3 regions of the Paenibacillus sp. FSL P4-0338 genome follow, and region 2 is predicted to be linked to each of the others. Evidence: riboswitches for the same ligand, from Rfam matches in the RefSeq annotation. Region 2 holds a riboswitch; each other region holds the start of a gene.
The links. Region 2 has a riboswitch for cyclic di-GMP ahead of MKZ07_RS25575 (anti-repressor SinI family protein). Riboswitches for the same ligand answer to the same signal wherever they lie in the genome.

Region 1 (4,731 bases), 300 kb from region 2:
TGGGCCTGCTTAATACATTCATAGATTTTGCGGTATTTACCCTGCTGCATTCCCTGGGGATGCTTAACACCCCCGCACAGATTATTTCCTACAGCGCCGGGACGGCCAACAGCTTTTTCTGGAATAAGAAGGTGACCTTTAAGGGAAGGGACAGAGGCGGGAATGGCGGCTTTGACCGGATGCAGCTGGTGAGATTTATTGTGCTGAATCTGCTGGTACTGGGCATTTCGGTGCTGCTGATTCATCTTCTGACTGACCGGCTGGGGATACAGGTGCTACTGGCCAAGGTGCTGGTTACCTTCATAACAGTGATCATTAATTTCTTTGGAAGCCGGAAATGGGTATTCTAAAGAGACAGTATATATTCCCCGTATCCTGCGGGGCTGCAGTTATTCTATATTGCGGAGGCGATTGTCATGCGGAAGTTATCCTATTTGATTATACTTGCCGGGGTCCTGATTATGCTCTACCCCAAAGGAAGCGAATGGTACGAGGACCGTCAACAGCAGAAGCTGCTGGAAGAGGCCGAACAGGCTTATAGTGAAATCGTTCCTTCGGCTACGGCTCCTGCCAGCCAGGATCTGAGCAAGCCTTATGCGGAAGTCACCCAGCTGCTCGCGGAAGAGTCTGGTGCGGAAGAGCCGGTGCCCACTGCAGCGCCCGAGATTGAAGTTGGAGGGAAGATCACTGCCATTATTGAAATCGACAAAATCGATCTGAAGCTGCCTGTTCTGGAGGGCGCCACCAAGACCAATATGAAGCATGCTGCGGCGCATATGAAGGAGACAGCTCCGATTGGCGCGGTAGGCAATGCAGCAATTGCGGCACACCGCTCAAGAACGGCAGGGCGGCTGTTCAACAGACTAGATGAGGTCGGTAATGGGGACACCATTACTGTTATTACAAGCGGCCAGGAATACAAGTATGTTGTATATGATGTATCTATTGTAGAGCCTACCGATATTTCGGTACTGAAGGGAAATGATAATGATAAGATTCTGACCCTCATTACCTGTGATCCGCTTGTCAACCCGACCCACAGACTCATCATTCATGCGAAGCTCACCTGAATCTATCAGAACAAGGCGATAAAGGTCGAAAAAACATAAAATTTTAGTATATTTGTGGTGGAATCTAGCAATTTGGGTCTTGCTAATAGAGATGTGTATGGTAAAATAGAACTATCAAAAGCTAATGCACGATAACGGCAAACCTATCGAAAGGTAGGGACGCAAAGCTAGAGGGCCTTCCCGTCATGGATGGCAGCCAGCTACCGAATGAAGAGGCTTTTTTTGTTTGTTTTAATTCAGAATCTGTCATTATGTGGTAGTAGATTGGACAGATAAAGCTTATACGATAACGGCAAACCTATCGAAAGGTAGGGACGCAAAGCTAAAGGGCCTTCCCGTCATGGATGGCAGCCAGCTACCGAAAGGGGTTTTATCCATGAAAAAGTTTTATTTAATGCTAATTACACTTTTTGTAATCGTCACTTCCGTGCAGACAGGCACTGCTCAAGCTGCTAATGCAGATTCAAGCTGGTTAAATGTTGGACAACTTGATCAAGGGGTTATCGGGGTTTCGTACGATGTTCCTAAGGACAAGAAGATGAAGCTCATGATTACCAAGGACAATAACAGCTATACTTACAACTTATACACCTCCAAGCCGAACGAGACGTTCCCGCTGCAACAAGGAAACGGCTCTTACAAGGTATCCGTTCTTGAGAATACTACGGGCAACAAATACAAAGTGCTATCTTCCGAGACTGTCTCTCTTTCAATGAGCAATGTGAATGCCGTATATTTGAGCTCTGTACAGAATGTTAAGTGGAGTTCTTCCGATAAATCCGTTCAAAAGGCAGCCCAGCTTACAAAGGGTCTGACCACAGATGCAGACAAAGTTAAGGCTATCTACAATTACATCGTAGCTAACGTGAAATATGACTACTCTCTGGCTAACAGCGTAAGCACAGATTATATTCCGAACAACGATAACACGCTGGCTACCAACAAAGGGATCTGCTACGATTACGCATCCTTGTTCGCTACTATGCTCCGCAGTGAAGGTATTCCAACCAAATTGGTTATGGGAAATACAAGCTATGTAACTTCATACCATGCCTGGAACGAAGTGTTCCTAAATGGCAAATGGGTAACGATTGATACTACAGTAGATGCAGGTCTGGGCAAGAACACAGTATCAACAGAACTGGTCAAAGCAGCAAGCAAATACACTGCAGCGAAATTCTACTAAGAATAGCTGTGAACTATAGCATTACCTGAGAATAACCCGCTTAATCATTAAGCGGGTTATTTTTATTTATATAAAGGTTGCTTTTTAATAGAAGGATAGGTTATTATAAGTAAGCGTTGTTGGAGCGGCAAAGGAAATGAGAATTACTTAAATAAGTAATTTCAAAAATAAAGCTTGCATTGCTCGGATGAACGTGATATATTATAAGAGTTGCTGGTGACGCGGTAAGCGGCGCTGATAACGAGCTTGATCTTTGAAAACTGAACAACGAGTGAGTATCGGAGATCACTTCGGTGAGATCCAAATTAGAGAATGTAAATTCTCGTCAGATGTTTCAAAATGAGCAATCGCTCTTTCTAAATACCAATTTGGAGAGTTTGATCCTGGCTCAGGACGAACGCTGGCGGCGTGCCTAATACATGCAAGTCGAGCGGAGTCTGAAAGGAAGCTTGCTTCCTTTCAGACTTAGCGGCGGACGGGTGAGTAACACGTAGGCAACCTGCCCTCAAGCCTGGGATAACTACCGGAAACGGTAGCTAATACCGGATAATTTCTTTTTTCTCCTGAGGAGAGAATGAAAGGCGGAGCAATCTGCTGCTTGGGGATGGGCCTGCGGCGCATTAGCTAGTTGGTGGGGTAATGGCCCACCAAGGCGACGATGCGTAGCCGACCTGAGAGGGTGAACGGCCACACTGGGACTGAGACACGGCCCAGACTCCTACGGGAGGCAGCAGTAGGGAATCTTCCGCAATGGGCGCAAGCCTGACGGAGCAACGCCGCGTGAGTGATGAAGGTTTTCGGATCGTAAAGCTCTGTTGCCAGGGAAGAACGTCCGGTAGAGTAACTGCTGCCGGAGTGACGGTACCTGAGAAGAAAGCCCCGGCTAACTACGTGCCAGCAGCCGCGGTAATACGTAGGGGGCAAGCGTTGTCCGGAATTATTGGGCGTAAAGCGCGCGCAGGCGGTTATTTAAGTCTGGTGTTTAAACCTTGGGCTCAACCTGAGGTCGCACTGGAAACTGGGTGACTTGAGTACAGAAGAGGAAAGTGGAATTCCACGTGTAGCGGTGAAATGCGTAGATATGTGGAGGAACACCAGTGGCGAAGGCGACTTTCTGGGCTGTAACTGACGCTGAGGCGCGAAAGCGTGGGGAGCAAACAGGATTAGATACCCTGGTAGTCCACGCCGTAAACGATGAGTGCTAGGTGTTAGGGGTTTCGATACCCTTGGTGCCGAAGTTAACACAGTAAGCACTCCGCCTGGGGAGTACGGTCGCAAGACTGAAACTCAAAGGAATTGACGGGGACCCGCACAAGCAGTGGAGTATGTGGTTTAATTCGAAGCAACGCGAAGAACCTTACCAGGTCTTGACATCCAACTAACGAAGCAGAGATGCATCAGGTGCCCTTCGGGGAAAGTTGAGACAGGTGGTGCATGGTTGTCGTCAGCTCGTGTCGTGAGATGTTGGGTTAAGTCCCGCAACGAGCGCAACCCTTGACTTTAGTTGCCAGCAGGTTAAGCTGGGCACTCTAGAGTGACTGCCGGTGACAAACCGGAGGAAGGTGGGGATGACGTCAAATCATCATGCCCCTTATGACCTGGGCTACACACGTACTACAATGGCCGGTACAACGGGAAGCGAAGCCGCGAGGTGGAGCCAATCCCAGCAAAGCCGGTCTCAGTTCGGATTGCAGGCTGCAACTCGCCTGCATGAAGTCGGAATTGCTAGTAATCGCGGATCAGCATGCCGCGGTGAATACGTTCCCGGGTCTTGTACACACCGCCCGTCACACCACGAGAGTTTACAACACCCGAAGTCGGTGGGGTAACCCGCAAGGGAGCCAGCCGCCGAAGGTGGGGTAGATGATTGGGGTGAAGTCGTAACAAGGTAGCCGTATCGGAAGGTGCGGCTGGATCACCTCCTTTCTATGGAGAATCGTCTTCTGCAATGAAGACATTCAAATCGGAAGCTTGCTTCCACCAATCAGGTTTAGGCCTGTTACTCACTCGTTGGTCAGTTTTGAGAGTTTAAGCTCTCATCTTTACCTTGATCCTTGAAAACTGGATACCGAAACGAATTTGCGTTTTAGAACATCTTTTAGCTGAAACTTGTGTAAGCAAGTTGAAATAGTTATTAGTTGCTACAAAGTGAAGGTTTTTGATTGTGCAAACAAGCAAAACACCGGAACGTTGGTTAAGCTACTAAGAGCACACGGAGGATGCCTAGGCGCCAGGAGCCGACGAAGGACGTGGCGAACAACGAAACTGCCTCGGGGAGCTGTAAGCAAGCTTTGATCCGGGGGTGTCCGAATGGGGAAACCCAGCTGTGGTAATTCGCAGTTACTCGTATCTGAATACATAGGATACGCAGAGGCAGACCAGGGGAACTGAAACATCTAAGTACCCTGAGGAAGAGAAAACAATAGTGATTCCGTCAGTAGCGGCGAGCGAACGCGGAACAGCCTAAACCAAGGG
Region 2 (4,731 bases):
CCTGACGGCGGAGCAGATGGAAATACTGAGCAGCAGTGGTCAGGTTGGCTACAGTCCAGTTCTCCTCAGCGGAGAGCTGGAGGAACCGTTCCATTCGGCCGCTGGAATGCTCTGGTCCTTGGCCTTCATAGCCGTGAGGCAGCAGGATCGTCAGATTGCTGCGCTGCGTCCACTTGGCGCGGCCGGCGGAAATGAACTGGTCAATAATGACCTGAGCGGCATTGGCGAAGTCGCCGTATTGAGCCTCCCAGATGACGAAGGTCTCCGGTGCGAACACATTATAACCATATTCGAAGCCAAGGACAGAGGCCTCGGACAGCGGACTGTTGTAGACGCCGAATGAAGCGCCGGCATCACTCAGCTGATGCAGCGGAGCATAGAGTTCCCCGTTCTCGCTGTCATGCAGCACCAGATGACGGTGGGCGAACGTGCCGCGCTGTGCATCCTGTCCGCTGAGGCGGATCGGCGTGCCATCCTTCAGGATGGTAGCGAAGGCAAGTGTCTCTGCCAGCGCCCAGTCTACCCGCTCTCCGTCATTCAGCGCATCCTTGCGGCGCTGCAGAATCCGTTCCAGCTTCGGATAGACCTTGAAGCCGGCCGGTACGCGCAGCAGCTCACGGTTAATCTCCTGCAGACCGGCAAGAGGGAAGGCAGTCGGACGCTGCTGGGGACTGTCGTTATCCAGCGCGACGGCGGTTTTGGACTCCGCATTCTTGTGCTTGCCTTCCTTCATCTGGTCAAAGGCCTGCTGGAGGACGCTCTCTGCCTCGGCAATCATGTTCTTCAGATCATCTGCTGTAATTACCTTCTCGCGCTCCAGGCGTTCTGCATAAGCGCGGTACACAGTAGGGTGGTTACGCACTTTGCCGTACACAATCGGCTGGGTGGTCTCAGGATCATCCATTTCATTATGCCCGTGGCGGCGGTAGCCGATCAGATCAATCAGGAAGTCCTTCTTGAACATATGGCGGTAAGCACTGGCCAGACGTACTGCGGCAATGCAGGCTTCCGGGTCATCGGCATTGACATGCACGACCGGAATCTCATACCCTTTGGCCAAGTCGCTGGCATAATGGGTGGAGCGGGAATCCTCGCTCTCTGTGGTGAATCCGATCCGGTTATTGACGATAATATGCACGGTGCCGCCATTCTGATAACCCTGCAATTTGCCGATATTAAGCGTCTCAGCGACAATGCCCTCTCCAGGGAAGGCGGCATCGCCGTGCATCAGCACAGCCATGGCCTTGCTTGTGTTCAGCTTAGGCAGTCCCGGATCGTTGCGCTCTTCCTGTGCGGCGCGTGTGAAGCCCTCGACGACAGGGTTAACGAATTCAAGATGGCTCGGGTTATTGGCCAGTGTGATCCGGGTGCGCACGGTCTCGCCTTCGCGGACGGCACGGTCAGCCCCGAGATGATACTTCACATCACCGCTCCAGCCGTAGGTCACGCCCATGGAGCCTTCCGAAGGGAACAGTTCCTTGTTCGGCGAATGATGGAATTCCGAGAAAATAATATCATAAGGCTTGCCCAGAATATGAGCCAGCACATTAAGTCTTCCGCGGTGGGCCATGCCCATCAGGATATGCTCTGCGCCGTCATGCGCGGCGGCCCGCACAATCTCATCCAGCATCGGCACGAGGGCATCATTGCCCTCCAGGCTGAACCGCTTTTGGCCGACGAAGGTCTTGTGCAGGAAGGTCTCGAAATGCTCCACCTGAACCAGCCGCTTCAGCAGCTCTTTGCGCTCTGTATTATTCAGCGGGGCAGGGGAGGTCATCGATTCCGCCTGGCTGTTGAGCCAGCGCAGCTCGCGTTCATCATGCACATGCCCGAATTCATAGGCAATGGTCTGGGTATAGGCCTGACGCATTCTGTGGACGGCATCCATCGCGGTATGCACATCTGCAGGGGCATTATCCCAGATCAGCGAAGCGGGCAGAGCATTAAGATCCTCGCGGGTAAGCTCGTAGGTCTCCAGCTCCAGCCATTTGGCCATCGGGTTCTTGCTGCGCTCCAGCGGGTCAATGTCTGCGGCCATATGGCCATATATTCGAATATTGGCGATCAGCTTCGAGGCCTTGACAGCCTTCTTGAGCCACTCGGCATCTGCTGATACGGCAGGCCTTGGAGCCCTCTCGGCATCGGGTGCCAGTGGAGGGGGGCCGGATACGGTGAAGAGATCGCGGTAATGTTGTTCAACAGAAGAGGGGTCCTTGACAAATTGCTCATATCTTTCTTGGATGTAGCCCAGATTGGGGCCGTAGTATTTGCTCCATACTGTGTCGTTATAGGGCTCTTTGACTGCCATGAATAGGTCCTCCTAACGGATAAACTCCACGCGAGGCATCCAGTGTGCCACTTGGCGGAGCTGCAAATGTTTGCGGTTTCATTCTCATCCTATTGTGCTACTTTCCGGCGGGGTAATCAATTCATACTTTCGGTCAATCCGTTCGCAATTCGGCATGATTCATTACAGTATTCATACGGAACTATCATAAATAGAAATAAATCCATATCACTGTCCGTTATCTATACAGATGGGTAATTGTCTCTATACGATGTTGCGTGGTGCGGTAAAGCGGAGTAGTTAGAGTTCCCTTTAGCATAATTAAACTATTACTTAGGGTTTGAACTTGGAACTGGAAATATTTATACAAGCCGCTGGCAATTTCAGCTAAGTTTCCTCACATTTTATCATAAAAAAATTCCAGAAAACGACACACTAATCGCGTATGATCTTGTATAATGTTATTGCGGAGAACGGTTTCATCGATTCTTGCCAGATCCTTTCATGATGGAAAGGGTCCAGTAAAAGGTAAACCTGCCGAAAGACAGGGGCACAAAGTCTCGGATCTAACGTAGAGATACTACAAAGTAGCAATACTACTATGATGGCCGGACTGCCTGGGGACGCGAAAATTCTAGGAGGAGATTTCTTGGATATGTCCAACCAGGGGAATGACGAGCTGCAGGCAGTAGATCTGGATTTAGAATGGGTGCACTTGCTGATGTCTGCCAAGCAGGCGGGGATCGCGGCGGAGGATATCCGCCGGTTTCTAAGTGAAAAGGCACTCCAGGCGATGTAAGGGCGGTCATCATTGTTAGGATACATACAGAAAAGGCACAGCGTCCGGTACGCTGTGCCTTTTCTGTATGCCGCTTGAAAGAATGCCCTCGCCGAAGGCGGCCTCCCTGCCGTGCGGAGTCTTCCTTGAGGCATACGATGCTACGTCTAGTTGTCCTTTTGTTCCATGCGCCATTTCTGGTAATCGAGGAATTCCTTGAATTCGCGTTTGCTTATACCGGAGGCCATAGCCTCCTGAACCAGCCGGAACCATTCCCCGTCCAGTGCCTGTTCTTCCGTCTCTGCCAGTCCGCCATACAGCAGTACATGAATGGATACCTGAAGCGCGTCTGCGATTTTTTCGATGAATTGAATGGAGGGGTTGGATTGAATATTCCGTTCCACATTACTGAGGTATGATTTCGCCACATCAGCCTTATCCGCAAGCTCGGATAGCGAATAGCCCTTCTCCAGCCGGAGTTTGTGGATGCGGCTTCCCATAGTATCTGACACGATTACAACGCCCTCCGTACTTTTTTGGTAAAAGATAAGAAGTGATATGCTTCGCGCTATACCGTAGCCCTATCTTTCTCGCAGAAACGGTGCCGCTCTTTAAAAAGAAGACAAAGCCGTTTCCACTTGTCAGTATAACAAAAATCTGCAAATCGGACAAAAATCCTTGAACCCGGAAGCGGGGAAAAGGAAACGGCATACCCGGCCCGGATGGGGGAGGATATGCCGTTCTTGATCGATAAATGCAGCTTTGGCCTACTTGGCTTCTCCCACTCCTTGAAGTGCATCGAAGGTCCAGTTCAATGCTAAGCCGTCACCCTGGAAAATATTCTGATCGAGCGTATTGTCCACGAACTCGAAGGCGATCTTGAAGGTCTTGGACCCGGCTGCGGCAATCCCTCCCGGCAGTATACCTGCTGCTACGAGATCGTAGCTGGGGGTGTTTTTCAGATCCTTCAGGGAGATCTCGGACAGCACATGACCGCTTAATGAACCGCCGGTGTATGAATTATCGAGGAGCTTGACCTTGAAGTGGTCTCCGAGATCCTGGCCTGCGTTATCGCCCTTGGCATCGGTCACGGTGTAAGTGGTGGCAAGCTTGAGGAATTTGATATCCAGTGTGCCGTCATTGGACAAGGTGAAGGTGCGGACGGTATAGTCTCCCGGCTTCAGATTCGTCAACGCTACCGGAGTATTGAAGGAAGAGCCAAGCTTCAGCGTACCTGCGGCGAAGGTTGCCGTGCTGGTGGCTGTGGAGCTGAAGTAAGCGAACGTGCCCCCGCCGATTAAAGACAAACCCAGTGCTGCTGATGCTACGCCAAGACCCAATGTTTTTTTGATACCCATGATTAATTTCCTCCTCGAATGGTTTGTTTTGTTGGTAAATTATTTGAGACTGCCTTTTTCCTGGTTGGCTTCAAAATTCAGCGTCAGCGCAAGCGTATCGCCCTGATAATAGTTCTGCGGCTGGAGAGTCTCCTTGAAGGCGAATTGAATGAGCAGATTATCGGAGGTTCCGGCTTTAATGCCGGACTTCTCTCCGCCCAGGATCGCTCCGAGAATTCCCCGGGCCACCAGATCGGGACTCTGCTTCTCCAAATCGGCCAGCGAGATGACCAGAAGCGGCGCTTCTTGCTTATCCTTGTTCGCGAGGA
Region 3 (4,731 bases), 730 kb from region 2:
GCTAAACGATCAAATGAGGAGCACAAGTGCCCCTGAATCCTGGGAAAGTTGGCTAAACGAGCAAATGAGGAGCACAAGTGCCCTTGATTTCTCGGATTCGAGCCAAATGGAGCAACTGAGCAGCATTTGTGTCACGTACTTAAACTAACCAGCTTCTGCCGCCGCAAATTTGTGCGGCAAGCCCTTGGAACAAGAGTCTTGAATCCCGGTCTTGAATTCCATTGTCTTGGAATTCTTGCTTTCTCTAGCCGCTAGGTCAGCGGCGACGCCTTGGAACAAGCGGCAGCCCGGCCCCCCTTGCCGCTACAACAAGCGGCAATACCCGGATCTTTAACCGGGAGCTTCGCCTGCGGGCGAAGCGGATATGAAATCACAAGCCTGTTATGAAATGGAGCGGAGAGGAATTTTGGAGCTGTAGGAGCGGTAGCGTCCGCCTTTGTCTCCGGATATTATCTGCTGCAAGCAATATAATCAACAACATCTGGAGACAACAGCGGCCGTAAGCCCAAAATTCCTTGCAGCGACCCTCATAACAGGCGGGATTTTAACACACAGCCGCAATAAGAAATACCCAATAACAATACGATATGGAGGGTTCACTATGAAACTAGTACTTCTATCAGGCGGCTCCGGCAAGCGGCTCTGGCCGTTGTCCAATGATTCACGCTCCAAGCAATTTCTGAAGGTACTGGCAAGTCCGGCAGGTGAACCGGAATCAATGGTACAACGGGTATGGAGACAGCTGGAGGAGAACGGCATGGCCGGGTCCTCTTATCTGGCGACCGGACGCAGCCAGGTGGAGATGATCCAGAGCCAGCTCGGCAGCGAGGTGCCGATCATCGTGGAGCCGGAGCGGCGGGATACGTTCCCGGCCATTGCGCTGACGGCGGCCTACCTCTATTCCATCGCAGGGGTTTCCCCAAGCGAGACCGTGGCGATTCTGCCGGTGGACCCATACGTGGAATCCTCCTTTTTCGAAACGGTACTGCAACTGGAGAACACCATGCTGGTGAGCGGGGCGAACCTGGCGCTGATGGGCGTAGTTCCCGAGCATGCTTCGGAGAAATACGGCTACATTATTCCAACGGGTGCAGATGCGGGAGCGAATGGTTATCTGCAGGTCAGCCACTTCCAGGAGAAGCCGGACCGTGTGCAGGCCGAGGAGCTGATTAGCCAGGGGGCTCTCTGGAACTGCGGGGTGTTCGCTTTCCGTCTGGGTTACCTGCTGGATATCCTGCAGCGCAAAGGGCTGCCGCTTAATTATGAGGAACTGCAGAAGCAGTATAAGCTGCTGTCTTCCATCAGCTTCGATTACGAAGTGGTAGAGAAAGAAGAGAACATCGTCGTACAGCCGTATGCCGGATTCTGGAAGGACCTGGGTACCTGGAACACCTTGACCGAGGAAATGACCAGCAACCATGTCGGCAAAGGCTTTGTGACCGCTGACTCCGAGGGGACCTGCCTCATTAACGAGCTGGATATTCCGATTACCGTGATCGGGGCGAAGGATCTGATTATCGCTGCCAGCCCGGACGGCATTCTGGTGACGCACAAGACTGAGAGTCCGCGGATCAAGGAAGTGCTGAAGTCTTTTGAACAAAGACCGATGTACGAGGAGCGCCGCTGGGGCCACTACAAGGTGATAGATTATGTAAAGTATGACGAAGGCAACGAGGTGCTGACCAAGCGGATTTTCATCAATGAGGGCAAAAATATCAGCTATCAGCTGCATCACAAACGCAGTGAAATCTGGACCTTCGTCAGCGGGGAAGCCAGCATTGTCATCAATGAGAAGATGCATACGGTGAAGGCAGGAGATGTGGTGCGGATACCGGAAGGGACCAAGCATGCCATTCTTGCTCTTACCGATGTGGAGTTCATTGAGGTGCAGACGGGGTCGGAGCTGGTAGAGGAAGATAACATCCGTATTACTCTGGACTGGGAGGATATAGCGCTACATCAGTTCATTTCGTAGGTCTAACTTATCTATTTAACCATTTGTTACAGAATCAAAACAGGTACTCGGAACTATTTATTCGGAGAAATTCGCGTTTGCTCTACAAAAAAATTGCATAAAGACGATAATTTACGGTAAGAGGGATTGATCCTTCCAAAACGACAAAGGCAAACCTGATCGAAAGACAGGGACGCAAAGCTATAGGGCCTTCGCAAGAGTGGCAGCCTGGCTACCGAAAGGAAGAGAATATTGTGAAAACTTACCGTAAGTCTCGTTTGCTCTGCGCTGTGCTGTCGCTGGCCGTGGTATTGTCTGCTGTACCTGTGGGACTGGGAATCGCCCCTTCCACCGTCAAGGCTGCCTCCTCTGAAGGAGCGCCGGTGAACCCTAACGCCTCAGCGGAGGCGGTCAAGCTGCTGAACAATCTGTATGATATCTCGGGAAATGGAATCATTACAGGCCAGCATGACTATTTCGAGAGTCCGGATGAGCTGAGCAACAAGCTGAAGGGAACAAGCGGACAATACGCAGCACTGCATGGTTATGAGCTGGGAGCAATCGGTGGGCAGAGTGAGAGCGGAGTAGCTGCACAACGCAAAAATATCGTCTGGAGTGCGACGAACTGGTCCAGAGCGGGCGGCATTGTCGCCATGACCTTCCACCAGAATCTGCCAGGCACCAAGTACGAATGGTCCAATGTGCAGAAGCCGATCACCCAGGCGCAATTTAACAAATACGTAACCCCCGGAACGCCAGAGTATAATGCACTGATCACCGATCTGGATAAAGTAGCGGTCTCTCTGAAAAGCCTGCGGGATGCTAAGGTTCCGATCCTCTGGAGACCTTACCACGAAATGAACGGCGGCTGGTTCTGGTGGGGGAAGAAAGATAATTTTACAGCCCTGTGGAATATTATGTATGACCGGTTCGTGAACGTTCATCAGTTAAATAATCTGCTCTGGGTATGGAACCCGAATGCGCCTAATGCAAGCTCCGATCCCTATCCACGGACTTATCCGGGTGCGGACAGAGTGGATGTGCTGGCAGCAGATATATATAATAACGACTACTCCAATAAATATCATGATGATCTGACCAGCCTGGCTGGCGGCAAACCGATCGGCATCGGCGAGAACGGTGAAATGCCAAATATATCGAAGCTAAAGCTGAACCAGCAGAATTACGTGTTCATGATGAACTGGGGCAAGATGCTCTATGAGAATAACAGCACGGCGACAATCAAGAATTTCATGAATGACAGTTACACACTAACCCGTGACCAATATAAGGCCTGGTCTGCTCCGGCGGCGGCTCCTAAGCCAATCGCAACGCCAACGGCAACGCCGACGCCTACAGTATCACCGACACCAACAGCAACACCGACACAAACCGCAACACCGACGCCAACGCCGACGGCAACACCAACCGTTGCGCCGACTCAGAAGCCGGTCCCAACCTTCGGCGACCCGGAGAGTAAGCCTGGCCAGAATGGCCTGCTTGGAGAATACTTCAAGAACATGACGCTCTCGGGGACACCGGTTATGGTGCGTAACGATGATGTCATCAGCTTCAATTGGCGTCAGGGGACTCCTAATGCCGCACTGGGCGTAGATTACTTCTCAATTCGCTGGACCGGACAGATTAAGCCGGCTTACAGTGAGACTTATCAGTTCTATACTACATCGGATGACGGTATCCGCTTGTGGGTGAACGGCACACCGGTCATTGACAGCTGGGTCAAACAGAGCGGAACTGCCCGCACAGGAAGCATAGCCTTAACTGCCGGGCAATTGTACGATATCAAAGTAGAGTACTATGAGAATGCTGGCGATGCCAATGTCCATCTGATGTGGCAGAGCCCTAGCCAGGTGAAGGGAACCGTACCTGCAAGTGCGCTTTTCTCCAGAGCAGGCAACATATCCATACCTGTTCCGGCTGCAACAGCAGTACCGACAACGGTACCAGCAGCAACAGCAACGCCGGCACCAGTAACAACACCAACACCAGCAGCGACACCAACACTGACGCCAGTACCGGCACCAACGCCGACAGCAGCACCGACACCAACGCCAACACCGGCACCAACACCGACAGCGGCTCCTGTTCCCGTTCCTTCTCCTACAGCAACACCGGTGGATCTGCCGGTAGAAGTCCCTGCTGCCAATGGGTTGTACGCGGAATACTTCAATAACATGACGCTATCGGGCGAACCCGCTGCAGTGCGCACCGATGCGGTGCTTGATTTCAACTGGCGCCAAGGCTCGCCGGATGCTGCTATCGGTATAGACTTCTTCTCTGTCCGCTGGAGCGGGAAGATTAAGCCGCTGTACACAGAGACGTATCAGATTTATACCAATTCCGATGACGGTATCCGCGTACGGGTTAACGGTGAGCTTGTGATTGACAGCTGGGTGAAGCAGAGCGGCACCGAACGCATGGGCAGCATCAGCCTGACCGCAGGCGAGCTGTATGATATTCAGGTAGAGTATTATGAGAATCAAGGGGATGCAAAAGCGCGGCTAATGTGGCAGAGTCCAAGCCAATCCAAAGGTACCGTTCCGGCAAGCGCGCTGTTCCTCCCGTCCGCTTCCTAAGCTCATAAGGTCCGCAGCTGTGTTCATCATTGGCGCTGTTACTGGTTAAGACGTTACAATTATAAATCCTGTAAGCCACTCTTAATGGCCCTGCTTACCAGCAGGGCTACTAAGCTATAGAAAGGTAGATAATCCGCGAGGCTTAACCTCCGGGGCCTGCCTGAGAGTGTGGCTGGAGAA

Region 1: linked by a shared signal. The riboswitch ahead of MKZ07_RS26835 (transglutaminase-like domain-containing protein) and the one ahead of MKZ07_RS25575 (anti-repressor SinI family protein) in region 2 are both predicted to bind cyclic di-GMP.
Region 3: linked by a shared signal. The riboswitch ahead of MKZ07_RS28630 (PA14 domain-containing protein) and the one ahead of MKZ07_RS25575 (anti-repressor SinI family protein) in region 2 are both predicted to bind cyclic di-GMP.

The regions. Positions count from the first base shown of each region.
Region 1 is NZ_JBBOCG010000002.1:642,291-647,021, forward strand. Features, by position in the region: gene MKZ07_RS26825 (GtrA family protein) at 1-350, shown strand, start outside; gene MKZ07_RS26830 (class D sortase) at 417-1,070, shown strand; cyclic di-GMP riboswitch class I at 1,197-1,278, shown strand; cyclic di-GMP riboswitch class I at 1,352-1,433, shown strand; gene MKZ07_RS26835 (transglutaminase-like domain-containing protein) at 1,447-2,256, shown strand; rRNA gene MKZ07_RS26840 (16S ribosomal RNA) at 2,622-4,182, shown strand; rRNA gene MKZ07_RS26845 (23S ribosomal RNA) at 4,449-4,731, shown strand, end outside.
Region 2 is NZ_JBBOCG010000002.1:342,698-347,428, forward strand. Features, by position in the region: gene MKZ07_RS25570 (2-oxoglutarate dehydrogenase E1 component) at 1-2,308, opposite strand, end outside; cyclic di-GMP riboswitch class I at 2,805-2,908, shown strand; gene MKZ07_RS25575 (anti-repressor SinI family protein) at 2,943-3,086, shown strand; gene MKZ07_RS25580 (helix-turn-helix domain-containing protein) at 3,233-3,565, opposite strand; gene MKZ07_RS25585 (TasA family protein) at 3,833-4,423, opposite strand; gene MKZ07_RS25590 (TasA family protein) at 4,463-4,731, opposite strand, start outside.
Region 3 is NZ_JBBOCG010000002.1:1,071,449-1,076,179, forward strand. Features, by position in the region: gene MKZ07_RS28625 (sugar phosphate nucleotidyltransferase) at 602-1,975, shown strand; cyclic di-GMP riboswitch class I at 2,114-2,194, shown strand; gene MKZ07_RS28630 (PA14 domain-containing protein) at 2,209-4,551, shown strand.